4 regions of the Paenibacillus sp. J22R160 genome follow, and region 2 is predicted to be linked to each of the others. Evidence: riboswitches for the same ligand, from Rfam matches in the RefSeq annotation. Region 2 holds a riboswitch; each other region holds the start of a gene.
What was found. A riboswitch is a leader RNA that binds a small molecule or an ion and turns the genes downstream of it on or off. The one in region 2 is predicted to bind cyclic di-AMP.
Positions count from the first base shown of each region.

Region 1: another riboswitch for cyclic di-AMP. It lies ahead of AC58UW_RS30710 (resuscitation-promoting factor); the one in region 2 lies ahead of AC58UW_RS25820 (C40 family peptidase).
Region 3: another riboswitch for cyclic di-AMP. It lies ahead of AC58UW_RS06275 (hypothetical protein); the one in region 2 lies ahead of AC58UW_RS25820 (C40 family peptidase).
Region 4: another riboswitch for cyclic di-AMP. It lies ahead of AC58UW_RS10435 (stalk domain-containing protein); the one in region 2 lies ahead of AC58UW_RS25820 (C40 family peptidase).

Region 1 is NZ_JCAUAU010000028.1:48,548-56,176, forward strand. Features, by position in the region: gene ispE (4-(cytidine 5'-diphospho)-2-C-methyl-D-erythritol kinase) at 1-312, opposite strand, end outside; partial or broken gene AC58UW_RS30685 (small, acid-soluble spore protein, alpha/beta type) at 672-842, opposite strand; gene veg (biofilm formation stimulator Veg) at 997-1,272, opposite strand; gene yabG (sporulation peptidase YabG) at 1,537-2,409, opposite strand; gene rsmA (16S rRNA (adenine(1518)-N(6)/adenine(1519)-N(6))-dimethyltransferase RsmA) at 2,465-3,373, opposite strand; gene rnmV (ribonuclease M5) at 3,418-3,963, opposite strand; gene AC58UW_RS30710 (resuscitation-promoting factor) at 4,080-5,219, opposite strand; cyclic di-AMP (ydaO/yuaA leader) riboswitch at 5,509-5,701, opposite strand; gene AC58UW_RS30715 (ABC transporter ATP-binding protein) at 5,984-6,727, shown strand; gene AC58UW_RS30720 (ABC transporter permease) at 6,724-7,629, shown strand, end outside.
Region 2 is NZ_JCAUAU010000018.1:1,032-8,660, reverse strand. Features, by position in the region: gene AC58UW_RS25830 (glycosyltransferase family 2 protein) at 1-930, shown strand, start outside; gene AC58UW_RS25825 (hypothetical protein) at 1,009-1,605, opposite strand; gene AC58UW_RS25820 (C40 family peptidase) at 1,837-2,736, opposite strand; cyclic di-AMP (ydaO/yuaA leader) riboswitch at 2,738-2,887, opposite strand; gene AC58UW_RS25815 (aldo/keto reductase) at 3,029-3,961, opposite strand; tRNA gene AC58UW_RS25810 (tRNA-Gly) at 4,395-4,465, opposite strand; tRNA gene AC58UW_RS25805 (tRNA-Pro) at 4,473-4,546, opposite strand; tRNA gene AC58UW_RS25800 (tRNA-Arg) at 4,570-4,646, opposite strand; tRNA gene AC58UW_RS25795 (tRNA-Gly) at 4,655-4,729, opposite strand; gene AC58UW_RS25790 (AIM24 family protein) at 4,831-5,529, opposite strand; gene AC58UW_RS25785 (hypothetical protein) at 5,543-5,998, opposite strand; gene AC58UW_RS25780 (GyrI-like domain-containing protein) at 6,048-6,674, opposite strand; gene AC58UW_RS25775 (ferritin) at 6,809-7,318, opposite strand; gene AC58UW_RS25770 (DUF1450 domain-containing protein) at 7,436-7,629, opposite strand, start outside.
Region 3 is NZ_JCAUAU010000002.1:575,595-583,223, reverse strand. Features, by position in the region: gene gudD (glucarate dehydratase) at 1-860, opposite strand, end outside; gene AC58UW_RS06280 (alpha/beta fold hydrolase) at 1,034-1,906, shown strand; gene AC58UW_RS06275 (hypothetical protein) at 1,961-2,347, opposite strand; cyclic di-AMP (ydaO/yuaA leader) riboswitch at 2,432-2,570, opposite strand; gene AC58UW_RS06270 (alpha/beta hydrolase) at 2,629-3,426, opposite strand; gene AC58UW_RS06265 (MarR family winged helix-turn-helix transcriptional regulator) at 3,513-3,935, opposite strand; gene AC58UW_RS06260 (oligogalacturonate lyase family protein) at 4,022-5,134, opposite strand; gene AC58UW_RS06255 (DUF8769 domain-containing protein) at 5,160-6,881, opposite strand; gene AC58UW_RS06250 (extracellular solute-binding protein) at 6,964-7,629, opposite strand, start outside.
Region 4 is NZ_JCAUAU010000003.1:730,750-738,378, forward strand. Features, by position in the region: gene AC58UW_RS10415 (sensor histidine kinase) at 1-883, opposite strand, end outside; gene liaF (cell wall-active antibiotics response protein LiaF) at 909-1,571, opposite strand; gene AC58UW_RS10425 (PspA/IM30 family protein) at 1,748-2,359, opposite strand; gene AC58UW_RS10430 (LiaF transmembrane domain-containing protein) at 2,388-2,687, opposite strand; cyclic di-AMP (ydaO/yuaA leader) riboswitch at 2,857-3,009, shown strand; gene AC58UW_RS10435 (stalk domain-containing protein) at 3,016-3,816, shown strand; gene AC58UW_RS10440 (GNAT family N-acetyltransferase) at 4,142-5,332, opposite strand; gene AC58UW_RS10445 (sporulation protein YjcZ) at 5,511-5,612, shown strand; gene AC58UW_RS10450 (molybdopterin molybdotransferase MoeA) at 5,706-6,974, opposite strand; gene moaA (GTP 3',8-cyclase MoaA) at 6,997-7,629, opposite strand, start outside.

The DNA.
Region 1 (7,629 bases), on a different contig from region 2:
ACTGCTGCCCCCTGCAAGTCCTGCAGCCACGGGGATCTTTTTATCCAAATGAATGTAGACGCCTTGTTTGACGTCATAGCGATCCTTGATAAGCCGCGCAGCCTGAAAGGCCAAGTTCTTCTCATCTAACGGAATATAGCCAGCTTGGCTGGAAATAATGATCGTATCCCGTGAAAGCTCCTGCATCTCAATCCGGTCGGCCAGGTCGACCATGGTCATGACCATCTCAACTTCATGATAACCATCTGATCTTTTATGTAAAACATCTAAGGATAAATTAATTTTAGCCGGTGCTTTTTCAAAAATCTTCATCAGGACTCACCTTCTTTTGCTCGTTTGCCATTCAAATATTATAACAAAAGCGCAAAAAAAAAGCTAAAGCATTCGCTTTAGCTGTAGTAGGGACGCCGTTCGCCTTGCGCCGCTTGAGGAGACGTTGATGATATGGGATTCCAGCCCGCTTGTGACTGCCCGCTTGGCGTAGACGAGGCATACATGTTTTGGGAATTAGAAGATGTATAGGAAGGTGTAAAGGTCGCCGTTTGCTGTCCGTAGTGCTGTGGCGTCTGTACAACCCGTTGGTTATACATTGGCGCTTGTGCGTAGCTAGGCTGTGTGAAGCTATTCTGACCGTATGATGCTTGCGTAACAGGCTGTGCAGAGGCTGTATACTGCTTCGCCAGCTGTTCCTCCGCAATCTGAATAGCTCGCTTCACCATATTCCCTGCATCTTTGGTGCGGATTCCTTCCCAACCCTCGCGCTGAACAACATCATAAAATCCAAGATCCTTCGCTAACTCATTTTTAAAGCTTTCCGACATAACACCTCTTCTGCGACTCATCAAAAAACCTCCTTTTCCTGAGCTTAGCACGAGCTTCTGTGAAACAAAGCTGGCAGCGTAAGCGTAAAGTAAAGTTAGTATGCCCAGTCGCAGCAGGTCCATTCAAATGCAAAAACAGACCCTAGGGTCTGTTCATTATAGAAACTTATTAAGCTTAATGTTGGATATAGGTGATACGAACCTGACCATCATCATTACATACCGTAACCTCAACAGATTCGGTAAGAATGTCGGCGTAGCTGTATGACACTCGTTTAAAGGCGTGTGATTCTTGGTCAAGCTTCACGATAAACACAGAAGGGTAGGTTTCTTCTAAAACACCGGAACGTTCGACAGTCTTTCGACGGCCACCATTCGCTCTCAACATGATCTTCTGCCCGACGTGGGGCTCCAAACTGCGTTTGATTTCCAACAGCGCATTTTTTGCCATTGTCAACTACCACCTCTTTCCTTGTTAATTATAACCCATTCTGACAAGCATGTCAAACAGGGTCAAATATTATATCAGCACCATAATCCAGTTGTCAACGGCATTTTCACCTATTTACCGAATTCCCCATTGTACAGGTTGTCTCCAAAGTTCGCAAATTATTCACACTTTTCCAAATAAAAAAGAACACTCCTCCACCGCCCTCTCTTAAGAGAGAAGCAGCAGGCAAGTGTCCATGAAAGAAAACCATGTATGATCAAGCAATTACGCATGCTCATCTGTATGTTGAATACCGGGAACGCCCATTCGGTAGCTCCCTCTTGTCTCCACACCACCCAAACCATCAAGCCCGGTCACCGTCAAATCCATAATATCCAACATGGATATCGTTTCCTTCACGGAGGTATAGGATAACTTTGCAGCGATGCACAGCGGGTCTAATGCGTGGATGAGTATGCGCGCAGGCGAACTCGCGAAATTCGCCCCAGCCCGAAGCAACGCCTCAAAATGAGACTGGCAAGCTCCAGCCACGACAATCATCGCATCACGATTGCGTTCATACTGCCGCGCTACTTGAACAGCGTTCACAAAGTTCTGTGAATTCTTATAGCTAGACAAACCGCCTGGTCCAGCGGCTTTACGATGCTTAAGTATTCCGTCATGACCCGTGATGACGACAATATCCGGCTTAATTTGTGGAAGCAGCCGGTGGAGAGCTTCGGCCATCTGGGCCTCAGGAATATAGAAACCCTCAGCGGGCACGCGAAGTTCTCCATAGAGCAGCATGCTCTTACGTAGATAGGTCGGATCCCCGTCCAAGTGCAGCACTTTACCCGGGACTTCGAAATATCCCGCGTTCACTTTCTGATTATGGGCAACCGAGAGTTGATTTTTCTCCTGGAGCTGCACTTGGGCAACCGCCAGCCTCCGCAGTGACTCGCGAAATTCCGGCGAACTCGACCTAGGGTGGTCCATCGTCTCTGTCGGGTTCGTCAGTGTTAAGTCTACTAAAGGCGCATCTGCAAGCAGCCGGTAATCGACGCCGCGCAGGACAGCCTTCAATTGATCGATACGTTCAATCTTAAACATGACGTCGCCGCCATAGGATTTACGGGTTACAAAATCACCTTGCCTCATCGCACAAATCCCCTCCATGGGTTATCCTATGGCAGGGCTGGGCATTTGGTGCGGGTTATTTGCATCCGTGCGCGCGAAGCGCAGTCGACAAGCGCGCGAATTCTTCCATGCTGAGCGTCTCGCCGCGGCGCGAAGGCTCGATGTTGATAGTCTGGAGCAGAGCTTCCAGCTCCGGTTTGTTTTCTTTGGTAAAGAACCGCGCAGCCAGGTTGTTGTATAAGGTTTTGCGACGTTGGACGAAAGAAGCCTGGACGACGGTGAAGAAGAAGTCCACGTCCGCCACTTCGACCGGCGGGGTTTTGCGCACACGCAGCCGGATGACGGCAGAGTCAACGTTCGGCTGCGGCACAAAGACGGTGCGCGGCACGATCGTGACAAGCTCCGGCTCGCAGTGGAACTGCACGGCAATGCTGAGGCTGCCGTAATCTTTGGTGCCCGGGCGGGCCGCCATGCGGTCGGCAACCTCTTTTTGAATCATCACGACGATGTTCTCCAGGGGAAGCTTCTCTTCGAGAAGCTTCATAATAATCGGCGTCGTGATGTAGTACGGCAGATTGGCGACGACACTGACGCCATCAAGCCCGTCAAAATGCTGCCGGAACAATGCCGGCAGGTCGGTCTTCAAAATATCGCCATGCACGACACTCGCATGGGGATAAGGCTCTAGCGTCTCTTCTAGGATAGGCAGGAGACGCTGATCGATCTCCACGGCCAAGACGCGCCCTGCGAGCTTGGCCAGCTGCTGGGTGAGCGCCCCGATGCCAGGGCCGACTTCCAGCGCGCCTTTGTTAGGCCCAAGCTCAGCAGCCGAAACGATCTTGCTCAGGATGTTCTGGTCAATCAAGAAGTTCTGACCCAAACTCTTTTTGAGCACAAGATTGTGCTTTTTAATCATTTGTTTCGTCTTACTAGGTGTTGCGACATCTTCTGCTGTTACAATCACTTCGTTGCCGGGTATAGTCATTTTGTAGCCCTCTTTTATCTATAGGTTCTGAATTCCACTATATTTCACGATAACTGCGGTTCCAGCTGCTCCAAGGCAGCTTCAAATTCCTCACGCGAGATCTGGAACATCGCACATCGCTTATAAAATTGTTTGCCATTGCAGTAACCGATGCCAAGCGCGTTGCCAACGACAAGTCGGCGGGAGGCTGCCTCCGGATGAACGATCAGACCGGCGGCTATGAGATCCTCCATGGTAAGCTGTGACACAGCCCCGTCGTACTCTGTCCGCAGGTTCTGGAGCGCTTCCCGGACAATCTCCGGCGCTGCGTTCTCCACGCCAATGTCGCCTTTATACTCAGCCTGCTGCTGCGTGATAAAAGCATGCTTGCAGCCTGGCACCTTGGCCGCCACAATCTTCCGAATCCGTTCACCTGCGTGATCCGGATCCGTAAAAATAATGACGCCTCTGCGCTGCTGCGCGAGGGCTATTCGCTTCAATACGGCTTGCCCGATGGCGGAGCCGCCTGTCTCTATCGTATCCGCCTCGACAGCTCGGCGAATAGCTGCCGTGTCGTCCTTGCCTTCGACGACAATGACTTCTTTAATCATAATCGGTTCCCTTCCCAGTACGCAGAAAAAGAAGAGGGGTTCCCTCTTCTTTCGCCCAGGCTGCTTGCCTGGCAACGTATATTGACATTGTTCCCGCTGAAATAGACGTTTACACGTTAATTTTCAGACGGCTTTTTCGGTCCTACAACATAGACCGTGTACCCTTGCTTCGTTCCGAATTTATTGGCGTAACCATGATCTTCAAAGTAGACATCGATCATTTGGCCTTTCACACCGCTACCGATATCTTCAGCACGACGGAAGCCAACACCCTCAATGTAAACCCACCATCCCAGTGGGATAACTTTCGGATCGACCGCAATCGTTCTGCCCTCAGTAACCGTAGTTCCTGTATACGTCTTACCGTACCCAGGAGAACCTTCGGATTTCCCTGTTGAATCGGCTCCCGCTGAATAAGCCGTGAGCTTCACATTCTTCAAGATTTGTTTATACCCGAATGTTACACCATTCTTAGAAACCTCATCCACACTAGGGGATGATGCCGATAGAACAACAACGGGATTCTTCGTGCCAACCGACACGACTTTCTTAATGCTTTGTTCCTGTACTTCTTGACCTACAACAGCTTCAGCAATTAACATGCCATCTTCGTAAGTCTTTTCTTTCTTTTTCAGAAGTACGCCCTCTTTACCTTCTTGAACGACCTGCTCTTTACCCTTAAGCAGCGATGCATCACTTTTCTTCTCCGTGTCGAATGCGATCGGCTCTGTTACTTCTTCCGTCTCTTTTTTCACACGGACGATTTTGATCTCATCGCCTGTGCTTAAAGAGGATGTCGGTTCGGGAGTCAGCTTATCGTGCTCCCCAAGTGCAATATGTAAACGTTGCAATGCACTTTCAACCGTTCTTGCAGTTGTGTAAACAGTGGTGGTCTTTCCATCAGCAGTCAATTGAATTGGAGAAGCGTGCTCGATGACGAATTTGTCCCCACCCTTGATTGTAGCTGTAGGGTCTGCAGATATTTCATCGTGTTCACCAATCGTTATGGCTTGTTCATCCAGTAGGCGTTGCAGGACCCATTGCTTCGTATGCACAACGGTTTCTTGTCCATTCACAACCACGGATACGCTCTTGGTAGCCGTACCGTACAACAACACCAAAAACATGAAAGTCATTGCGATTGAGATTATAGCCAGGCTTAAAATCAAACGCAAGTTTTCATGCTTCCATCGCAATGCGAAGGACATGCTGGATGATCGTTTTACATGGGTCTCGCTAAAAGAGATACTGCCCACTTCTTCGGTCCTCCTTCAAAGCCTCGCCGCCAGGTTACAGCATGATTAAATTTGACGCGACTAAGGTTTTTAATTTAACTTAACGTGTCGTCCATCGGCAGCTGCTTAGAAACGGCTGCATTCTGGTCGTCCCGCCCCGCTTTGCTATTCATCATCCTTTGAGTTCCGGGCTACGATTAGTCGTCCGAAGTAGTTATAAGTCCTTATGGGGACAAAAAGCCAGCAAGAAGAGGACTCTTCTCGCTGGCTTAGTTTGCATAGTAAAATACACAAATAGCACGCACGACAATCGTTACCTCTCTTACGCTTACGAGGTTAGCTGACGGATTCGGACGTGAGAGTCGCCCTACTCAGACGTAAACTTCCGTTAACGTCCAAGATTCACCCCTGTTACTCACTCTGTTCACTTCGTCAGCGATACCGCTTTATAAGCTTACAGTGGTTCCCCCGTTCCCATAATTGGAACTCAGCGAATGGAAAAATGGCAAATTGGTTATTAAGTTATTATGAAAAGTATATTACGCTGTTAATCTCTGCCTGTAAAGGGATTAACACCTACTAAAAAGGGCTAAATCAATTAAAAATAGCTTATTTTCGAAATAAAAGCACTTTTTATCTACATTTATCTCACTATAACGTACGATTACTAAGTTTCTTCGCGTTTTCACTCTTAAACTAGGCTTCCAAACTAAATTTGTTTATAATTATCAGGTATGAAACCTATGTTTAAATTCCAATAATTAGATATTTAGGGAGGCACTGAGATGGGGCCCATATTACAAGTCGACTCTTTATTCGGGGGATATTTACCAAATAAACCTGTTCTTCATGACCTCACATTTTCGATCCGTCAGGGTGAAATGATGGGGTTGATCGGACTGAATGGCGCAGGAAAAAGTACAACCATCAAGAACATTCTTGGTCTGCTTCAACCGCAAAGGGGTTCAATCCGAATTAACGGCTTGACGCTAGCCGAAGATCCGCTGCCTTACCGTGCCACTTATGCTTATGTACCCGAAAGTCCAGAGCTATATGAAGAGCTTACAATTCGGGAACACCTGGAGTTAACCGCCATGGCATACGGCTTATCGAGAGAAGACTATCTCTCCCGTTCACAAGCGCTTCTGGAGCAGTTTCACATGCAGGACAAGCTCAACTCCTTCGCAAGCCATCTATCCAAAGGAATGAAGCAAAAGGTCATGATCATGAATGCGTTCTTGATCGAACCTTCTCTCTACATCATTGATGAACCTTTTCTCGGGCTCGATCCGTTAGCAATCCGTTCATTACTGGAGTTAATGGTCAAAATGAAGCGACATGGCGCGTCATTCCTCATATCCTCGCATATTTTGTCTACGATTGAAAAATATTGCGATAACTATGTCGTCCTTCACAAAGGACATATGGTCGCTCAAGGTGATTTAGTCGAATTACGTCAGCAAACTGGGCTCCAGCAAGCGTCACTGGACGACATCTTTTATAAGCTTGTAAAAGGAGAACTGGTATGAAGGCGATGGACATGGACACCCGTGCCCTATGGCAGAAGAGATTTGAACATTATATGAAGGAATCCATGGGCTACCTGCAGTATGCAGCGCGCAGCAACTTTTTTGGCTTCCTGTTATTTCTTGTCATCCTTTCTTCCTATTATTATGCAAAAATACTACAGCGCCTTCCGACAGATTATCCTTATCTGTGGATCGTCCTATTACTGCTTGTACCTTTGTTATCCTCAAGCCCGATTCGCACACTAGTAAGAAGTGCAGACCGTATGTTCCTAATGAGGATTGAACACCAGATGGGTCCTTACTTCCGTGGCGGATTCATGTACAGCTTAGTGCTGCAAGCATTTTGGACATTTCTGGCGTTGGTTGTACTATGGCCCTTGTATCATCACTGCCTCGGTCATGCCGAACAGCATTTCTTATGGATGCTTGCTTCGCTTCTATTAATGAAGGTAGCCAACTTATTGGCTAGTTGGCAAGAAAGCCGATTCACCCATGAGCGTGCGAGAAGGGCTTCCATCACCTTCCGCTGGATAGCAACAGCCGCTCTGATTTCTCTGCAATTTCTTACAAGCGTTCTCTGGGCCAGCGGTGCTGCTCTTGTACTTACATTGGCTTGGTTAACAGCTGCGCATTACATATCCAAATACTATATCGGGTGGGACTATCTCATAGCGAAGGAAAGGCAGCAGCAGGCACGGCTTTATGCCTTTTTCAACTGGTTCGTGGATGTACCGCAGTTGGGAACGCGAATAGCCCGCCGAAGCTGGATCAGCGGGGTCACAAGATTTATTCCTTTTAAACAGGATGCAGCTTATCTGTACCTATATATGAAAACATTTCTACGAACGGAGCTATTCGCGATGGTATTACGTATATCCTTACTGGGCACATTAGCCATCGCC
Region 2 (7,629 bases):
AAGGATGCTACTGGCGTCCGCCTGGAGGAGCTTCGCAAATGGTCAGAAGGCAAGAAAGACATCCGTACCAAATTGCAAATCATTCACATCACTCACCTGCCAGATGGTTGGCTTGGCAAAAACCATGCGCTATACCAAGGGTATCTCCAAGCTAGAGGACAGTACTTGCTGTTTACAGACGCGGACATTCTTTTTGCCCCGGGTACGATATCCGATGCGGTTACATATATGAAGGAACAGAATGTGCACCATCTCACACTAACCCCGAATATGATCGCACGAGGCGCTTTACTCAAGGGGTTCGTCCATTTCTTTCTGTTCTCCTTTTCTTTATTCGTTCGACCTTGGCGTGCGAATGTCGACACCGCTAAGGGGCCGGGCATCGGGATCGGAGCCTTCAATATGGTAAGCCGGAGCGCCTATGAAGCGATTGGTAGGCATAAAGCGATCGCGCTAAGACCTGATGATGATCTGCAGTTAGGTATCTTCCTTAAGAGAGCAGGTTACCGCCAAAGAGTGCTGTCCGCCAAACACCTGCTTCAAGTGGAATGGTATCGTTCGCTCAAAGAGGCGGTTATTGGACTGGAAAAAAACCTTTTTTCCGGCTTTCGCTACAGCTACTTCGTCGCCTTGCTCGCTTGTTTGGGACAGATCGGCTTTTTTATAGGCCCGTGGCTTGGCCTCTTCTTCCTCTGGGATTGGCGCGGAGCCGTCTATGCCCTTGCTGTTATCCTGCAAATCTGGCTGTATCGCAAGCTGATGTCCCGATTAATGAGCCTCAGAGGTGATTCCGCCTATCTGCTTCCTGTCAGCGCTTCGCTGCTTGTTTACACGATGGTTCGCTCTGTTTGGCTTACTTGGAAACAAGGCGGCATTTACTGGAGAGGCACCTTTTATTCGCTTCGTGAATTAAAAAGAAGTGGAAGGTAGCCCCTGGAGAAGCGCCAAATAAGCGTTACTCGACAGAGCAAAGCTTACCCTCACGGTTTGTGGCATGATCTTATCGTTCTAGTGAACACGATTCATTCGTACAACCCGATAGTACAAATGGTTGCTCGGCTCTTGTTCCACTTCCAAATACCCCTCAGCATGAACGTAATCTCCCGTTATAAACGTGGAGGCGTCTAATGAATTGGAGTGTGTGAGGAACAGGAGCGCAGCTTTATCGTTGCCTACGACGAATCCGGTTTGTTCTTTAATTTGAAATTTATCTAAAATCTTGCCATGATGTGATCTTGCGATATGGTGAAACTTCCAAGACTTGTCCTCTTTAATTAGAAAATACAAGACGCGATTCTTGTGATTGTTGTTAAATTCCCGCGTAACACCAATCATACAGATTTTTTCGCCTAGGCTTAGATACTCATCGATTACATAAGATTTCAAGCGCAATCGCAGCACATTTTTGTGTTGAATATAGGCTTCCATTTCTTCCACTGTTCGTTGATCTCTCGGATCTTGCTTCGTTGCGTAAAATACTTCTTTTATAAACGTATCCGTTTGCAGGCTTCTTGCCCCTTTGAAATGATTGTACGTATGGAAAAACTGCTGAATAACTTCCCGAACCTCACCTGGCATTGCAGGACCCTTATCCACGGAATACATGCTATCTGCTATACTCGAATGTCTCTTTTTATGAAACCAGCTCTTCCAGACACCTAATTGCATGTGCTCGTGTTCACCTGCTCTTTCTATCTTCCAAACATTTCTTCATTATAGGCTAAAAACCATAAAATTTCGATAAAAATCGCATTATTCTGCGAACGAAAAAAAACACCTGCCTTCTATGCCTTTCATTCGAAAGAACATAGAAACAAGTGTTCGATAGACCTATCCTTACAGAACTCTTCTCGCTCCGACATACCTTGCGCTCCAATAAGCGCTCGAAAGGCTATCCACAGCCACGCCTCTGGATGTAGTCGCTGAAATGAATCGATCATTACCAAGATAAATGCCCACGTGATTCACTGTTTTTGAAGCAAAAAACACTAAGTCTCCGGCTTTCAAATCCGTGACTTTCGTACCTGCTTCACTGTGCATCTCCGCTGAGGTGCGAGGCAAGTCGATCCCCTTCGCTTGATACAAAAACCGCACAAAACCAGAGCAATCAAATCCTCTCGGTGTTGTACCGCCCCATACATAAGGCACGCCCATATAGGAGTTTGCCGTTTGAATAATTTGCTCACTCACAGACGGAACAACAGGAGCTACGGGAGCGGCAACCTTAGGGGCTGGCGGAGGTGCAATCCAAGCTGGTTTGTGCGATTTTCCATCCACATCCACAATCGCGATCTGGTTGGCTTCATTCCATTCAATTGGTGAACCGAAGGTTTCCGTGATGAAACGCAGTGGAACATAAGTGTTCCCTTGGTACACGGTTGGACTGCTTTCCAAGCTGATCTTCTTACTGTTCACTAGCGCTTGTTGTTGCTCTGTTACCAGTAAGATTGACTGCTGCTTGTTAACCAGTGTGACCTCGATTTGATCCTCTTGCTTCTCCCAGCTTACCTGATAGCCAAGCTTCTCAGATAACACCCGGAGTGGAACTTGCATGATGCCTTTGTCATCAATGTAAGGCTGAACTTCCGGAAACTTCAGCAGCTCATCATTGACTTGAACTTTTACAGGTCGGTCCGTAGGCGCTGAAGCGGCCTGAGCGGAGTGCGCTGTAAACATCGGTACTGCGGCGCATAAAATTGCGCATGAACAAATAAGACGCGAAAAAAAAGATTTCAAAATCTTGCCTCCTTGACGCCTCCGAGGTTAGTTGACGGGTTCGGGAAGAGGTTTTCCCTAGTACGCTCAGCTAGCAGCGCTCATTCACCCCAAATAAAGAAGTCCCCCGTACCAGAGCTTTTGATGCTCCGAGATTCGGCATTTTTTGTCTATGTTAGACTATCATAGTTTAATTGGTACGTACAACCTTTGCAAAACGGTAAGTTTTACCAATGAAAGTTGTCGCATAATGCATACATCTCACTCAACATAATACGCAACAAAAAAACCACCCCGTCGGGTGGTTTTGCTGCTAAGAGTAGCCAATTACTGACAGCGCACGATCGCTGACTATGTTCAAAGTTTCCAGCTCTGAGGCGGATAATGATAATGAGGCTGCTTTGATATTAATTGCAAGGTGATGCTCATCCTGTGTGCCTATTATAGCCGAAGTAAGTGCTTCCTGGTGCAGCAGCCATGCAATCGCGATCTGAGTCACGTTAGCGTCCTTGGAATCAGCCAATTCTTTCATGACAGCTAAAAGCTCTTTCTCCGCCTCCAGATGCTCCGGAAGGAACAGCCTTCTCTCCTTGCGGAAGTCTCCTTCTTTCAACGTCTTTCCATGGAGATGGAAAGCACCTGTCAGAATCCCCTTGGCGATCGAGCTATAGCTCATCACACCAACGTTATGTTCCTGGCAAAAAGGCAAGATCTCTTGCTCAATGGCTCTGTGCAGCAAGCTGTACTCTGGCTGAATCACATCGATTTGCGCATAATTCACTGCCTCTTTCAGCTGCTCCAAAGAGAAGTTCGAAACACCGATGGCACGAATCAAGCCTTCTTTTTTGAGCTTCACAAATTCAGCAAGTGTATCCTGCACCGGGATCTCAAAACTCGGCCAGTGGATGTAATACACGTCTATGTAATCTGTCTTCAGCCGTTTCAAGCTGTTTTCCGCTGATCTCCGTACATCTTGACGAGCTAGATTGCTTCGGCTCACCTTCGTCGTAATGATGCATTGGTTGCGTATATCTGCCAAAGCATCGCCAACGATCTCTTCCGAGTGTCCATTGCCGTAACCTTCAGCCGTATCAAACGTTGTGATACCCAGCTCGAATGCTTTACGGATGAGCTCGATATTATTTTGGTCGTTTGTGAACTCCCATGGACCTCCTCCGAGCTCCCAACAGCCAAAGGTTATGTTTGAGATGTCAAAACCCGCATTTCCAAGCTTTTTCGCCTTCATAGTCGTCGACCTCATTTCATTGATATCGTCTCACGATAATGCACACGTTAACAAAATAAGTATACCGCTTTCATCTGCTTTTGCCAAGAAATGTGCGAGCTCAGGCATCCAGCCGTGCAGCTTTCCTTAGCTGCAAACGGAACTACATGGCCTCTATTTACCTTTTTAAACGGTACAATCACCGATTCGTGGGAACTATGGTCCGCTAATACGCCGCTTATGGAAATAAACTCGCCTAAAAGAACAAATAACGCCCTGTAGTTCCCCTTAGTCGGGGAAACAGGTCGATTTGTCCGAAATAGCGGACTCCAGTTCCCTCTCCCCTACACAGGATTACTCAAGTTGTCTTCACGGGCGGTCGAACCCTCTGGGGTTCTCTTCCTTCCCCGTAACAAAGAAAAAGCCACCCGAAGGTGACTCATTCTTTGTGTGAAGCGGGTGATGGGAATCGAACCCACGCTACCAGCTTGGAAGGCTGAAGTTCTACCATTGAACTACACCCGCGTATTTATCGGGATGACACGATTTGAACATGCGACCCCCTGCTCCCAAAGCAGGTGCTCTACCAAGCTGAGCTACATCCCGAAACGCTTGTAACTTAATAAAAATGGCGCGCCCTGAGAGATTCGAACTCCCGACCTTTTGATTCGTAGTCAAATACTCTATCCAGCTGAGCTAAGGGCGCTTAAAATATGGAGCGGAAGACGGGGATCGAACCCGCGACCCTCGCCTTGGCAAGGCGATGCTCTACCGCTGAGCCACTTCCGCACGGTATATCATGCATGTCACTTGATTTCTTTCCCAGAGGCGACAAGGAATAATATATCAGGATTTGAGAACAAATGCAAATGTTTTTTGTTACCAATGCATTATTTTATAAAAATACCGCCAAAAGGCAGCACTTCCCGGGCAATTCTCCGCAACAAGCTGTCATTTTTCATATGTTCATCCAACTTGCGATCCGACTTGCATGGCTGCAGCAGCACATGTCCATGCCCCGTCATCTCCCAATGGTAATTCATATGCTGACTCGCTAAGGTATTGCCATATACACTAAGTCGCAGCTCCGCATTCCGCGGATACGCAATAAGACAGCTAATATCTACATATAAAGGCTGCTTCGGATCCAACGCCATCTGATACAAGGGACCAGCGGTCAAAAGCCCCAACGTTCCTGGCCCTTTGAACTGCATTTTCACGAGGTCTTGCGTGATCAGCGTATTTTTAACGTTTTGCAGGTGAGAAGTGAAGCTGACACCCTCCGTATAAAACAGGACATGCCGAAACTCATACAAAAGATCATCGTCATCGCCAATGGGCACCACAGACATACTGTAGCCTTCTGGCAAGCCTAGCATGAGCTGAGCAGGACCGCGCACGCGCGACTGGATCAAACGTTTTTTGCGGTACATGCTGGGCAGCTTCATCAAAGAATCCTCTCTTTGCTCGGACTTCCCTTGAAAAGCTACAATTTGGTTCGGATGCAGAACATGAATGGATTCATCCTGCTCGATGCGCAGCGTGGCCATTTTTGCGTGTGAACTTGCCTGTTCGAAATTAACTTCCACGCTCTCAGACCTCCTATCTCATTTGACGCTTCTGTCTCCGCCAGACCACATACCGAAACACCCGTCCGAGTACAAAATACAGTACTACTAGCACAACCACCGCGATAACCATATTCGTTATCTTACGATTCCGTTTCTCTTTATCTAACGCAACTTGTTCCATGGCCTTTAAGCGCTCTTGCAGGAGTTCATTTTCCTTTTGCAGCGCTTCGTTTTGTTGAAGGAGCTTTGCCTCGGTTTCCTGCGAATGCCGAATCGTTTCCGAGAGCTTGTCCTTTTGCTCCTCTAATTGCTGTTTCGTTGCCTCGTAATCTTTCTGAATCTGCTCCACATTCTCAGGCAGCTGATAGATATCTTTCACCCGATCGAGCCAGGAGGCTTGGACTGCAGAGGAAGGGAACATAAGCCCTACCCCAATCACTAGAACACCGATCACATGACCAATCGCAGAAATAGGACTTGTCCTCATCGCCTTCCCTCCCAGCTATTCGACATTTCCTTCTATTTTACAGCATAAATCACCCCTTCACCACTCCTATCGCCTTTACAGGGTAACGCAAAATAGTTTTCATTTTCGAAGGATCCATCTTCCTCGGATCAGATAAATAGATTTCATGGTGGAGGCCGCTAATGCTTACATGGCTCGTCTCCATAAATTGATACATTTGACTTAGTGTTTCAGGCTCGGAAGCATACGGACCGATATGCAGCATCTGCACACAGCTTCCTTCATGCAAACTTTCAAATTGGATATCCGAAAGCAGCACTAGCTCTTTTTTCTTGCCTAAAGCTTTAACTCGGGCTTCCTCCACCTTCTCTGGTGTTACAAAATCGGGCATCCTGATCAGCAGCTTCCAACACCACAGCTCCTTCGGCACCTCCAGCGCGTTCCGGTTATCTCCATCTATCCACCACAAGCCCTCCAGCTTGGCTACAGTGAAGTCTTTCTCTTCCATCTTATAAATGCCCTTAATGCTGTAAGAAAGGGTGTAGAGCGCCTCAGTCGCACTTGCGAAGACATCTCCGTTCGGGTCCCCAGTTCCTTGGATCGTCACATACCAAATGGGTTCAAATTCAATAAGCTGCGGTTTGGTTGGGGCTGTATAATAGGATTTGTAGGTTCTGGCTAAATCTAACTTTTCCATGCGGCACTTCCTTTTTTTCTTTCAGTATATAAAATAAACCCTGACAGCTATACGTCAGTAAACATAGAAAAAACCTACCCTTCGCTATGAACAGCGTAAAAGTAAGTTTTGGTCTTCATTAGTATCGTATGTAATTATTCCCCGGTTGGTGGAGTGAAAGAGCGCTGTGCAAATTCCGCATCCAACATGAAGAAGGCGTTGCTGTCTTTGTCGATTCGTTTCAACTTACTAATAATGCTGTCGAACATCGCTTCTTCCTCTACCTGCTCATCAATGAACCATTTGAGGAACTGCATAGTCGCATGCTCACGATCGTTGAGTGCCAAATCAGACAGATGGTAAATACGTCTTGTGACTTCCTGCTCATGCTTGTAGGCATGCTCAAAAGCGTCGAGGATCGATTCATACTCATTCACAGGCGTATCCATGCCGGCGAAGGCAACCTTTTTCCCGCGATCATTAATAAATTTGAAAATCTTCATTGCATGAAACTTCTCTTCTTCCGCTTGAACGATAAAAAAGTTCGAGAACCCATCCAAGCTTTCAGCTGCACAATAACCAGCTATGGCCAAATAGACGTGCGCGGAGTAAAATTCATAGTTCATCTGCTCGTTGAGAGCTTCCGTTAATTCATCTTTTAACATGATGTGCTGCACATCCTTTCTGTATGGTTATCTTTTGCAAATCCCCATACATACAAGATTACCAGAACTTCATATACAAATACAAACGGAAGTCATAAATTTTACAACGGTTACCATTTAGGCCATTACGGTTTCAGCCTTAGATTCAGCAATAATCTGTTTGAGCTGCGCATATAGTAAGTCAGGCGAAGCGGCACAAACTAACTCCTTTTTACCGATCATCGCGATGCACTCTTTCTTGCAATGCTTGCAATTTCCCAGGCAATCCTTCTTCTTTTGCTTCAGATCAGGGTATTCATTTTTCAACGACT
Region 3 (7,629 bases), on a different contig from region 2:
TCGGCCATGATTTCACGGCCTGAATACCCATTTTCTGCACCACATGGATCTTCTGCATAAGCCAAGACATGATGCTGATCACGGCATAAGTGAATCGCCTCAACTAATGCCCATGCCCCGTTAGGGTCAAGTGTAATTCTTGCTTGAGGGAAACGTTCCGCTAGCGCAGTGACAGCTTCAATCTCCTCCTCACCGCGCAGCACGCCTCCTTTTAACTTAAAATCATTAAAGCCGTATCGCCTATGAGCTGCTTCGGCGAGTTTCACGACAGCCCCAGGTGTAAGCGCTTCCTCATGACGCAGTCGAAACCAATCATCCTCAGCATCCTCTGCGCCCAGGTAAGGTAGATTTGTTCTTCTCCGATCACCTATATAGAACAAGTAACCTAACATCTCTACTTTATCCCGCTGTTGACCTTCTCCCAAGAGTGCAGCAATGGGAACATCAAGGAATTTACCTAAGAGATCAAGAAGTGCAGCTTCCAATGCCGTAACAGCGTGTATCGTGATACGAAGATCGAAAGTCTGCAAACCGCGCCCTCCCATATCCCGTTCTGCGAATTGCTTGCGAACCTTAGTAAGAATGTTATTGTATTGACCGATCGATTGACCGATAAGCAATGGGCCCGCGTCTTCAAGCGTTTTACGAATATTCTCGCCGCCTGGTACTTCGCCAACGCCAGTATGACCTGCATTGTCTTTGAGAATGACGATATTTCGTGTAAAGAATGGAGCATGAGCACCACTAAGATTGAAGAGCATACTATCGTGTCCTGCAACTGGAATAACTTTTAGTTCGGTAATGATGGGCGTACTGGAAGTTTGGTTTCTCGATTGCTCATTTAGTAGTTCTTGTTTCATGGCTGGCCTCTCCCTTTCAATTGGATGTATACCGGTTGAATGAAGGTGAAAACTAATTAACTACCTTAGATTAAATTGTACCACGTCCTCTAGCTCCTAAGTACTTAAATACCTCATATTCACATATTTTTGTTAGGGAATAGTATGAGCTCGCTAGAGAGGAAGTTGAAATTATGGTTCATTATAAAAAAATGAAGATCGATGGCTGGGAACTATTTTTTCGCCAAGCCGGAAGTCCGTACAATCCAACAATCATCCTTCTTCATGGTTTTCCAAGCTCCTCCCATATGTTCAGGGATTTAATTCCTTTACTGGCAGACCGATTTCATGTCATTGCTCCTGACTATCTAGGATTTGGAAATAGCAGTATGCCTTCCGTTGAAGAATTTTCTTACACTTTCGAGAATCTATCTATTATGATTGAAAAGCTTATTAATAATCTGTGTATTTCTCATTATATGTTGTACGCCCACGATTATGGAGGGCCTATCGGATTCAGATTGGCTGTTCGCAATCCGCAACGCATTCTTGGGTTCGTTATTCAGAATGCCGTGATTAGTGCAAACGGATTAGGGAAACCGTTCGATCTCTTCAAAGCACTTTGGGCAGATCGTAATCCTGCAACCGAAGCGGCCTTTGCCAAGCTAACAACTTTTGATTTTACGAAAATGCAGTATTTAACAGGCGTGTGTCAGCCCTATCTAATTAGCCCCGATGGTTATTTAATGGACCAATTATTCTTAGATCGCCCGGGTAATGGCCAAATTCAGTTGGAACTGGGCTACGATTATCGCAAGAATGTGGAAGAATACCCTGTTTGGCAGCATTACCTGCGAACCTATCAACCTCCTACGCTGGTAACCTGGGGCAAAAATGATTTTATATTTACGTTAAAAGGGGCCCTTACCTTTGGAGAACTATCCAAGTGTGTGGAAACTCATTTTTTATGCGGGGGGCATTTTGTTTTGGAAGAGCAAAGCCAACAAGTTTCCGAGCTTATCAAGCGGTTCTTTGGCCGTATATATGCTTGGGGTTCCTTTACTTAAATAAACGAAAAAGGAGCTGCCGCCGGGCAAGCTCCCTTCTATTGTTGATAATACTTAAATAGTACTGCTGCTGATGTACTCTCTTAGGCATGGATACGGGCCACTGAGGATATGTGCCATGGTAACGATAAAGTTGTGATGATCCTCCAAAATTTGGGGAGAGGTGCCGACGCGATTGGCTAGTGATGGTTCAACCGCTGCTTCCTTTTCTGAACTTAGTTGGTTAAGCAGTTCGTTGTTTTGAGCTACCGTTCTGCAAATTTCCATTAAAGTCTGTGTTTCGACGCCTGATGGCTGGCAAGTCAAATTCGGAAAATGAATATTGAGCTCTTCCAACCGTCTTTTTAAATGAAGAATTTCATGTTGACGTTGTACAGAATCATTGGATCTTTTCACTTGAAAAAGATTCTTCAATCCTTTGGTCACTCTCGTAAGCAGCATGTCTAGTTCCTCCTATTTTCTCTAGAAGAGAAAAAGGAAGCGAGGGAATAGAACCACAAGTAACAGGGTTCCAATGAATGTTTCTATTCTTTTCTTTCTACGCTGACGAAGTTAGCTGACGGATTCGGGTTGAAAGTTAACCCTAACACTATGAAAGTGTACTCACCCCAGAGAACTTGGTTCCCCCGCTTCTTTAATCTAAAGAATTAAGCGTATTTTATCAATTTACTCCAATGTTACAAGAGAAGCAATAGTAATATTTTCTTATATATGCTATGTCATTAGTCATGTATCCCTTTTAACCATATCATTATTCGATCTACTACCTCCTTATATCTTTGCCCAACAAGCAGGCCGGTGTGTGTCGTATTCCAAAGCCCTGTATATTCCGCATGGAGATGTGCTGCTGTCACCTTTCCTCGCTCATCATCCTCCTCACAATTTACTGCTTTGATCACCAAGGCTGGGCTGGCCATCAAACTGCTGTCTACCGAGATCCCACCGTTTGCTTCCAATGAAAAATAAAAAGCGCTAAATGCTTTTGACGACTCCATAGTTACATATTTTCTCTGAAAATCAACATCATCTGCCGATTCATCTATACTAGTATTCTCTTCTCGGGTTGGCGCAGGCATTAAGATTCCCGGTGTCATCTGAGGCATATGTTTATAGGGTACAGATTCATATACTTCCTTGCTTATACTTGTATCGATGACCACCAAGCCTGCTAGTTTGATGGTTTCAGCCAGCTTTTGGCTTAATATGCCACCCATACTAAATCCTATGAGAATCGGTGGAACACTAATCTCAGCCAGAACCTCTTTCATATCCTCCAAATAATCCTCGAAGGAGACATTTGTCAAATCAAACACTCTGCTTTTGTAATGACCTCTCAAGTTCATAACATAGCATTTCCACCCTTCGCTTATAAAGTGAGGGATGTATTTGCTCCACATCCAACTTCCCGTGTAGGCACCGTGTACAAATAAAAGCGGAGGTCTTTTGGTAGCTTTCTCCGGAAGGCCCTCACCTTCGAATATTTCTAAGTAGAGATCATTTTCTCCGATATATTTCACCATGTGGTCAGGCAAATCTTTCGTATAGTCTTTCATAAAAAGCTCCTCTCGCCTTATAGTTTGACGTCAAACTATTTATCCAAAAAAAATTAGAAGTTGTGATATATTTTCATTAGAATTCTTAGCAATTCCTCTTTTTCTTTATCCGTAATCTCACCATAAAAAACGTTTAGCATGTCTTGTGAAATGGATTCAAATACAGGTTTCAGTTCCTCCCCCTTTGGCGTTAAGGAAACATAGACAACTCTTGTATCTACGGTGTCCCTTTCCTTAATCGTGTAACCGAGACGGACCAATTTGTCAACAAGCGCAGTCACTGTAGACTTATCTTTATCAATTTTCTTGGCAATCTCCGCCATAGTCAATCTTGGCGTCTTGAATAGAGCAAAGATAATATCACCATGTGAAATCGCAATATCATCGACCCCGTATTTCGCCATCTCGGATATAATAAACCGATTCGTCTTTTCTCTAATTTTGGATAGGAGTGATACAGCATCTCTAGGTTTCATATCTACATTATAGTTTGACGTCAAACTAATGTCAAATATAAATGTGAGGCAGCCGAACTAAGTTACCGGCTGCCTAGAGCTACTTTTCACAAATCCACTTTATAAATACAAGGAACTCCCTCCATATCAGAGGTAAATATAATAAACGAGCCATCAGGCGAGAAAGCCGGATGCGGGTGGGCATCCTGTGTGTTGCCGTAAGACTTCCAGCTAGTTCCATGGGAGCATAGTCGCTCTTCTTGCCTCAACTCTACATCCACTAAATAAATGAAATGCTGCTCAGGCAGTTGCCCGTCCCCTACGATCTTCGTGTGATTGGCATTCGAAATAAAGTGGCAGTACTTGGAGCAGTTCATCCAGACTTCTTCCGCTAACGTCTCCGAGTCCATGAAGCGGATGCTTTCATGATAGAGATCGTCCTTATGCCGATAAACATAGGCAAATCTGGAACCGTCGGCAAGCCAATACTCATGCGTGATGAGCTCATCATGCGTTTGTTCCTTGGCGCAGCGCAGCCGCGTCCCGTCCTTTTGGACCAGCCAGAGCCTAGCATCGATTAGATGCCCAGGACCTTCATGACAAAACAAAATAGTCGATGGATCGTTTGGACGAATTTGCGGATGCCCAAGCCAGCAATGTAGCTCTTCGTGCGCGATGTGGCTGGTTCGCTGTTCGATATCAAGGTAGATGATTCGGCAGTGCGGTTTCGCAGCCCATTGGGGCTCGAAGTTGGACCAGTCCCCTTTGCCTGGCACGACATCCTTTTCATTTATTTCGACGAGGACAAGATACTTGTCGTCTGAGCTGAGACCAGGATTCGCATTCGATTTCCACCCTGCAGGTGTCGTGTACAGCACCTCTTCCTTAAGCGTTTCCATATCCAATCGCATGATCCGCTGATCCCTGCAATAGATTAAGCAGCTATCGTCACTCGTCAGACTGCAGCTGAAATCGTGGATATCCGGTCCTTCCGTTAGTTGCAGGGCCGATCCGTCGTTCAGATCCATCCGATAAAGCTGACGAGCTCCCTCACGCTCGCTAGCGTATAGGAGATAGCGATTGTCGTTTGTGATCATTTTATAATAAAAATAAGGATGATGATTCACCTGCTCCGGCTCTGTTAAACGAGTCATAGCACGGCCCGTATATGCATCGACAAACGGATGGAATTCGTTTCGAATCGTAGATCCTTTAGCCATCTATGATCACTCCATTTCTTATTAATCAAATCTTATTGGACCGAGGCCTCAGCATCTTCATCTTCTCCGCAGGCTTGAGAGGTAATTTCAATTGAAGCAGCGAGCGGTTCGGAGCACGGAATTCCGCCTGAACCTCAACTCCCGATTCTATAACAGAAACCTGAGCGTCTAATTCATCTCCCTGCTCGCCCAAACGCCATGCAAACAAGAGCAGCGCTTCCTTCAAGTTAACAAAATCAAACCTCTTCCGTTCGCCAGCGTAGATGACATAGTCAAGGAACAGCTCATTCTGTTCCTGCCCAAGTTCCCAGCCCGGCTGTTCTCCGTCAAAGGCTGCGAATATTTTTTTCACATGAAGCATCTGTTCTGCTATGTGTACCACCACTGATTCGGCTTCCCGCGAGACAACATCTGCCCTCACCTCATGCAGGCTTCCACCAATCTCAAAGCGAACTCTCAGGTCCGCTGTTTCAATAGCCCCGTCAATTGGATCGAGTCCAATGTGCGTATTGCCGCCATTCGTGCAAAAACCGATGCCGAACAACACGTCATTCCCCTTTTGAACACTAGAAAAGATACCGGAAGAGTAGTCGTAGCCTTCGTTTAGCAGGCGCAAATGAATATAGGTGGATGCCTCACCACTGCGTACATAAGCTAGCAAATTGCGACGCTGATTCCACATCACATCCTTGCTGAAGGTTCCCACACTAACTGGCCCTTCCATGTACGTAGTTGCTTGGTTAACGATCTCACCAACCTCGTCTTTACTAATTGTCTGCACAAGCTCCGCTGTCTCTGTTCGTTTGAACGCTGATATGTACTTTGCAGGGCAGCAAATATCATTGCCATACCAGTCCAAATTGTACTTCAACTGATCGTCTGGCATGAAGCTCAACTCACCGTGACTTGCGATCTGCACGAAGGATAAAATTTCTGGCGTCATCATCGTATGATAGGCACGGCTGTGTGGACCAGACCACTGTTTGCTTGGGGCATGGAAGTGCTCAGCCACCAGCCCCCATGCGACATCCAGCATCTCGGAGCTGAGCTCTTTCGCTTCCGCAACTTGGGTCGCCGTATAAATGCTGGACAACTCCTGAATGGCCACGATCGTATACGTCGGACTGTTATACTCTTGGAAAGTTCCTAGCTGTTTCGTGTAATCGCTGAACAGTCGCAACCGCTCCAACCCGTAATTCAAGTACTTTGCTTCGCCGTACACTTCACCTGTCAGCAAAGTAACGAAAGCGCCCATAATGGCAATGTTCGTATAGCTAGGACCGACATTACGCTTGATAATGGCATCGCAAGCACAAAAAAGCGCATGCCGAATCTGCTCGCGCAGCTCCGAGCTCAGGAGATCGAAATGCCTCTGCTCGGCCAGCACCAGCCGCTTCCCGCAGAAGTCCGCCCAATTCCAGTCTGGCGGAGCCATCATTTCGAGCGGCTCCTCGTAGAACCAAGACCATATGCCGAAGGTAGCATGCTCTGGATTCTGATCCTGCAGGCTGATCACTTGCTCAAGTATTCCCTGAGCTCTTTCTACATGATGAGGCTGGCGGCTGTCCAGCAATCCCAGAGCATAGACGCAGGCTGCCAAGGTGGGATGCGTAAACGCTACATTTTTCAACGTGCTATGATAGCCCGGTGTATGGAAAGGCTTTCGAACCATTCGCAGCTCGGGCGTGTATTCCTCATGCCATCTATCAAGCTGCCCCAGCAGCATGAAGTTCGGATCAATTGTCATTGTGATTTACACTCCTTTATCCGTATGAAATAGCCCCCCAACTCCTGTTCGAATCGGGAGGCTGCTTTGCCGTCTATGAAGCTTACTTGCTCTTCACATTTTTCTGATACCACTCTTGCGCTAACTTATCGACATTATCGCCGCCGAGACGTTTCCATTCTTTGCGAAGCTGCTCCATCCCCCATTGCGGCGAATATTGCGCACCACCTGTAATGACCTTCGTTTCAATATCATCAGACAAAGGACCGTAGGAAGTAGAAGTCTCACTCAGCTCAGGGAACGTCGGGTTAAACGGAATATCGCGTCTGTATTTATTCTTCATAGCTACCTTGAGTGATTCACCCTGCACCTTGGCATATTCCTGTGAAATCGCATCCGTCGCTGCCATTACCGCGAAATCCTCAGGTTTGGGACTCCACTGATCAAGCACGGCATACTCTGGCGCATAGATCGTTTCTTTCTTATTCTTCTCGGCATCAATTGTTTGAGGAACACCATTAACCAGCTTGTAATGCGTACCTTCCGTGCCGAACCTGACATCGAACCAGTTTTTGTCGATCCACCAGTCCAGCAGTTTGATGGCAGCTTCCGGATTTTTCATGTCTTTATTAAACACAATCAAACGGTTTGCCGGCGGTTCTTGATACAAGCCGAACTTCCCATACTTGGTTGATACCGGCTCTAGAGGCACAAGCTTCGAATCAGGGACATTTTGCTTCAATTCACGGTATTCAGCACCAATATTCCA
Region 4 (7,629 bases), on a different contig from region 2:
CCCGGATCGCCAGACGAACGCCGTCAGCGCGGTGCAGCAGCTTGACCTCGAGCTTATTCGCTTTGGAATGACGTAATGCGTTCGAGAGAGCTTCCTGTACAATACGGAACAGGTGATCCTCAATGCCTTTATTTAAACGAATCTCTTCGTCCATATCCCATGTAATTGCCATCGGCACCTTGGCCGCCAGCTCTTTGAGAAGCTCAACAAGCCCTTCGGACAATCGTTTCCCTTCCAAATGGATAGGCCTTAGATGCAGCAGCAGTGCCCTCATCTCCGATTGCGCTACAGATGCCATCTCCTCGATCAAATGAATCTGTCGTTTGGCTCTCTCGAAATCCTTGTCCAATGTCCGGCCAACAGCTGTTGCGGTCATGGAGATCGCGAACAATTGCTGGCTTACCGCATCGTGCAGCTCCCGCGCCAGTCGCTGCCGTTCTTCAATAACAGCCGACAGTTTCGCTTTCTCCGCAAGCTCGGCATTATTGTTAGATAAACGCTGCAGCGATGTAACCTGCTCTTCCCAACGCTTCATAATCCGACCCAGCTGCTCGCCAAGGCGTCCAATCTCGTCTTCGCCGTTCTGAAAGCCTTCGCGGGTGAAAGTCCCTTTTTCAAGCAAAATCATCGTTTCCATAAGCGGCTCAAGCCGGCGTGTAATTCGTGAGCTGTTCCAATAACCGTACCCAGCCCCAATGCCGCCGATAATAATGATGGCCATGAAAACGAATTGCACGCCTTCCTGCCAGCTCGTAAATGGCGTGATTAAATTACGTGAGTTCATAAAATAAATGATAGCGCCAAATACAAAGAAACTAAAAATAATCGATTCAGCCATACTGCGCCATATCATATTCGTCAATCTTCGTTTATAGCCGTCCAATATGCGCTGAACCTCCTCTAGATTGTTACATCACTTTGATTTTAATATCTCCTACGATATAAGAAAGCACAAGTTTCACACGGTGGTCGCAGCTCTCATAATTGGACGATTGCCAATGCAATTTGTTCATTACGCCAGACTCGCGCTCACTGCCGACTTGGATTTGACCAAAGGTGACAGAAGCTCCTACTGAAACGCCAATATCATCTGGTACCTTTATATCAACATCGCCTATCACACCTTGCAGGATAAGCGTCGTTTCCTTTTGCTCCAAAATGGCCAGCGAGAGATCGATATAGGTCTCGCCAATAATATACCACGTTGAACTATTGCGCATGATCCAAGGCTCACGTCCCAGACGGACGCTATCCATCAGCTTCTGCTTCTGAATATAGGTGTCATCTTTATGCACCTGCTTAGAACGGATGAAAAAGAACCCTAGTGAAATCAAAACAATAGCGAAAACAATCGTAACATGATCGCCAAACAGAATGACTGCTCCCACTCCGATGAGCACAAAACCTTTGCGGTCTTTGCGGGAACGGACTCGATGAATGCCCAGCAAGACGAGGATAATCGCAAGAATGGGGAAAAAGCCTATCGTATGATCCAGAAGCAAAAAAAGACCGGCGCCAATCAGCACTAGGGCTGTATTCCGGTTGCGGTTGTTTTTGGTTTCTTCGCCCATCTCTGCACCTCCTCTGGCTGCCGATTAATTCGTTCATTATAGATTCCTAGCATACCATAAGAATGGACAGCCTCCAAGATGCAAATCCTTGCCCAGCAAGGATCTGATAAGAGGAATGGAGGCCGGAACTCGGCTGCGCCGCATGCTTTGCGCGGCGCAGTACAATCACGCGAGGCTTATTTCTTGTCGCGCCAATCCTGCTGAAGCTTGCGCAGCTCCTGCTGGAGGTTGCTGCCAGCCTCCTTCAGCGTCTCTCGCGACACGCGCCCCGCCACGCGCAGGCCCTGCAGCGCTTCCCGGCCGAGCTCGCGGCCGGTCGCTTCCAGCTCGCGCAATGCCTCGCGAGCTTCTTCCTTGGACAGCCCGCTGCGCGGCTGTCCAGCGCCTGCTGCGCGGCCGGCACGCTGCGCCGCCAGCTCATCTGCGAGCGCCAGGCAGACGTCCTGGCTGCTCGCGTACTGCGCGCGGTACTGCTCGCAGGCAGCTTCCAAGCGCAGCTTCTCTTGCAGCGCTAGACGCGCCAGCTCTTCGTCGCCAGCGCGCATGGCCAGCTCGGCCTGCTCGGCACGCAGCTGTGCCATCTCCTCCGCGTCGACGCTTAGCTTGCGCAGCTCTATCGTTCGCTGCAGCGCCTCCTCGTAGCGCTCCTCCAGCTCGGCGATGCCCGGCGATCCTCCGGAGCGTCCGGAGTCGGAGTGGCAACCTCCCCGTTCATGCAGGTCCAGCTTGCTTGCTGCTTCCTGCCAGGCCATATCCGCCATTTTACCAATACGATGAAATACGCTCATTATCCCACACCCCCTAAGTTCCTATTGATTAAAGTTTGAACTCCGCCGAATCGTTTTGCTTCTTCAGCATGCGATAGCCGTAATAGATTAACCACACAGCAAACACAATCGCGAGGAATCCAGATAATTTTGTAATTAAAATCAAAGCGCCAACTCCAAAAATAACCCATCCAATCTTCTTTCCATTAGTAATCCCGACATAACCAAGCCCCACCATCACCACAGGAATCAACAATCCCATTACATGAAAATGCATACCAACTTGATGCATACAAATGAGGAAGCCTACTGCTATTAGAATGAATGCCCAGCTTTTCGATCGATTCATACTCATAATTGCAACCGCCCTTCGCGTAATCTTCATGCTACTATCGTAGCCGAAATGCAAACATGTCAAAACGGACTCCCGACTGTTTTTGTACCTAGACCTAAGTCCAGTACGCACTAAGACCTGTAACCATATTTTGGGTGTTGTTTCTCTTATTCTATCAATGATAAAATATTTAAAGCCGAGTCCGGTGCACAGACAAAGTGCCGGTACGGGGGACGATTTACATGGGGTGAATATTTGCTCTGTACGCAGAGCAGACTAGGGAGAACCTTCTTCCCGAACCCGTCAACTAACCTCGGAGGCTCATTTGAAGGAGGATTTCCAATTGAATTTGTTTACAAAAGGGTTAACATGCCTTGCTGTGTCCGCCACAGTTTTGGCAGGGGGCTTTTTTTCCCTATTTTCGGGACATGCTTACGCAGCCGCGAGTATGGACGTGAAAGTTCAAGTCAATGATGACCTGGTTCAATTTCCGGATGCACAACCTTATTTGGATGACAACCATGCAACACAAGTACCGATCCGTTTCGTAACAGAGAAGCTGGGTTATGACGTACAATGGCAAAAGGAAGGCGACGAAATCAAAGTCACCCTTAACAACGACAAGCATTCTATTTCCTTAGTGTCAGGTCAAAAAGAGGCCGAAATCGATAGCACGCGTGTCGAGATGGACACACATGCCGAGTTCCAAAACGGGCGTGTATACGTGCCACTTCGCTTTCTAAGCAATGCTTCCGACATCCCCGTTCAATGGGACGCAAGCAGCAAACTAGCGATTCTAAGTAAAGATGGCCATCAACACGCACCTGATTATGAATTATTTGAGTCAACAGCCTACTCGGCAGATCCATCTGAAAATGGCGGATTTGGTGCTTTGGATTATATGGGTAATCCATTAGGAATCGGAACCGTTGCTGTAGATCCATCTGTTATTCCACTTGGATCTAAGCTCTATATAGAAGGTTATGATTTCAACGGCCTGCCGAAAGGCGGCATGTATGCTTATGCAACGGATACTGGCGGATCAATCAAAGGTAAACGCGTTGATATTTTTGTTCCAGGCTCCAAGCAATCTTTACGCAAATTCGGCTTCCAAACTGTTAAGGTGTACAAACTAAACCCGTGATGATCACGGGTTTTTTAATTTTGGCGAACATACGGCTACTGAGAGCCTCACATAAACTGCCCTGCAACTCCGGGCTCTCCAAATCTACTTGATCGAATCGCCTCAAAGGAACTGGAGTCCGCTATTGGAGGAAAATTGAGCATTTCTCTTTCGGAACGGAGCTACCGGCTCTTATTTGCCATCAATGATGTAATTTTCAGGTGAAATCGGCAAAATAGCGAACTGTAGTTTCCCTTACATGTCAAAACCATCCTTTTCCGAGAGATAGCGGACTGTAGTTCCCTCCAAATAAAAAATCAGCCCCGGAACACCGGGACTGATTCATCTAAAAGAAATCCGCCAAATACGTCGTCCGCTGCGGAATAGCTGCTTCCAACCTCGTAACTAGCTCCTTCGAGCCTTGAAGCCGCTCAATTCTAGCCATAAAGCCCGCTTTTTGATAACTCATAAATAAGGCTGTCAGCGTTTGTATACTACAGGTCAGTAGCTGGTCATCAGCTAGTTGCTCACCCTCAGCTAACTTGGTTACCTGCGCTTTTTCCCCGTTGTCTGTAAATTGTAATTTGAAAATGCCGTCGTTCCAATCAGCATGCGGGTCAGAAATCCTCAAATAGATCGGTTCAACTTCCTTGCGCAGTTCAAACCTATATTGCTTAAGGAAAGCTTCAACATCTACAATACGCGCTGAAAAGTATGTTATTTTCTCTTGCTTAAACTTAGGGTCATGAACTAAGAAAGTCAGTTGATCATCGATTGGCGCTTTAACCTCCACCTTGGAGATCATTGAATCATGATCCGCTATGAACTTCCATAACCCACGTCTTGTTTCTTCATCTAAAAACACCATCTCATGAATGATTGCCGTAAACTCTTTCACTTGATAAAAAACATACCCCGTCCGTTCGCCCTGCGCATTTTCATAGAGGGCTACCATACCTTTTTTGTTTCTAAAATATTTGTTGTTCCACCAATTAGCGTCCCGCTTCAACATGCCATTGAATTGCTGGGCATATTGCTCATAAATAGGATTCAATAACTCCCATTCCTTCGTCACACGAACGATAGAACTGCCTTCCGAGGCATGAAATTTAGGAAGCTTATCCCCAGGAATTTCATATTTCAGGTAATCAATATACGTCTCCCAGCCATATTTCCGATAAAATTCAAACTTAAATGGGGATAGAAAGGAAAGCGTCTGCCCTTGCTCCTTCATGACCTTGAGTGCTTGAAGGATCAGCTTCGCGACCATCCCATTACGCCTGTACTCCGGCCACGTCGCTACTCCCGCAATTCCGCCCATGGCAAAACGCTCGCCATTGAGCCACGTATGAAATGGATTAATTTGAAGCTTCGCTGCTAGCTTACCCTGAACAAAATAGCCCCAAATTTGCTTTGGATCTGTCCAATTACCCCGCTCTTCCTGCTCCTCTGCGCTCAGCTCATATTGAAAAGCAAACTGGGATAAAGCAAGACTCTCCGGCACTTCCTGTTGTTCTAATGCTCGAATTTCATTCATTTATGTATCACCTCAAGCTTAAGTATACTGGAAAATCATTAACAATACCTACGCCTAATTAGGCGCTTTCCATTGCGAAATCAGGGCATACGTCCAATCAACGAATGTCTCTACGTCATATGATGTTGATGTATAGTGATTCAACCCACTTAAATACTTAAGAACCGGAGGGGATACTATGTCATATGCAGCTGGTTGTGGAACTGGATACGGATCCGTAGGTGTTGTTCTTGTCCTTTATGTTCTGCTTGTTATCATCTTAGCTACTTTCGCAATCTAATCTCGCCTTTAATCCAACCTGATTATTCCTTGTAAAAAAGGCCTGCCTGCACCAACTTCTTTTACAGAAGCTAAGTGCAAGCAGGCCCTTTTTCTATTTGATTGGATAGATAAGAACACGTTCGTCCCTCGCAAAACCCGAGCCTCCAGCAGACAGTTGAATCAAACAATCCGCATCTTTAATGGAAACCATGATGCTGGATTTATCGATGCCAGAAGGCTTAACTCGCAAACAGCCATTCTCCACATGCGTCGTTCCTCTGACATAGCGCGGGAATGCCGAACCTTTCTCATAATCCACATCCAGATAAGCTGTAACGGCTTCGGGGTAAGGTGATGGACAGCCCGTCATCATGTTAATCAGCGGCTTGGCAAACAGCTCAAACCCTACAAACGATGCGCCTGGATTACCGGACAGCGCTAGCAGCAGCTTATTCTCCCACAGAGCTGCACTCGTCGGAGTGCCTGGCCGCATCGCCACTTTGTTAAACAGAAGCTTACCCGTAAACCGGCCAAACAAATCCACCAGAACATCATAGTCACCAACAGAGACACCGCCAGATGTGATAACGAGATCAACGTTGGCTATTGTCTCCAGCAGCGCGACTTCCACCTCTTCCACATTGTCCGAGAGTGCCTGCATGATAACCGCTTCTCCGCCTGCTGCTTCCACTTGGGCAGCAAGCATGTAGCTGTTGCTGTTGCGAATTCGCCCAGGCTGAAGCGCTTCCTCAACATTTAATAACTCTGAGCCTGTTGAGAAGATTGCTACCCTCGGTTTGCGGAAAACAGGCACGTAAGAATAGCCAAAAGTAGCTAATATCGCTGCTTCTCCAGGTCCAATCTGTGATCCTTGCGGCAGCAATAACTCCTTTACGGCTATTTCCCCGGCAATAGGGGTTATATTGCTGCCTACAGGTACATTTTTCTTGATGCAGACCTGAGTCGAACTTACCCCCACGTCCAGCAAGGGAAGCGCATCCGTCATTTCCAGCATCACTACGCAATCCGCTCCATCCGGAACAGGCGCACCCGTCATAATGCGGGCTGCAGCACCGGAATGCACCGTGAGTTTAGGAACCGTTCCGCTCGGAATATGCTCAATGACATGCAAGACAGCAGGATTTTCGGGCGTAGCCTGCTCAATGTCCGTCGCACATACTGCGTACCCATCCACACCAGATCTGCGAAAATGAGGCACTGGATGATCTGCATGAATATCCCCGGCTAGCCGCCTGTTGAACGCGGCGGATAACGGTACGGTTTCCGTTTCGGTATGGTTGACATATTCGGAAAGCAGGCTTCGGGCTTCTTCTACCGAGATGACTTTACGCCCGAATTTTAGCTTCACATCGCTATTCACTAACGTCTGTTCCTCCTATGGGCTAACCGCCAATTTGCGACATCCGGCGAAGTGTTGGTGTATGAGACTGGGTTTCATTCAGGAGTGCCTGCGCCATCTCATGATTTTGCGGCTTGATATCCAAAGCGCGGAAGAACAGGTCTTCCATTGCCGTATCGTCCCCAATATAGGTTCGCACATTGAACTCATCTGACCAATATAAGCATGGCTTCACGTTGCCATCAGCCGTAATCCGCAGCCGATTGCAGGTCTCACAGAAATGGTCGCTGATCGGGTGAATGAGTCCGAATGAACCTAGTGCTCCTTCTATCCGATAGTTTTGAGCTGGCCCGTTCCCATACACAGCATCCGATGCTACAGCATTCCAGCCCTTTTCCTTACAGCGGTCCAGTACGGTCGTCAAGGGCAAATAACGGCTTTTCCAGGCCTCATCTTGATGCCCGATCGGCATATATTCAATGAAACGAACTTGAATCGGACGGTCCATCGTCATTTGTAAAAAGTCTTCAATCTCGTCGTCATTCATACCCTTCATAAGAACAACATTCAGCTTGATCGGGGTAATTCCCACACGATAAGCTTCTTCAATGCTGGCTAGAACACGGTTGATATCGCCGCCTCGAGTGATGAGCGAGAACCGGTCAGCTTTTAAGGA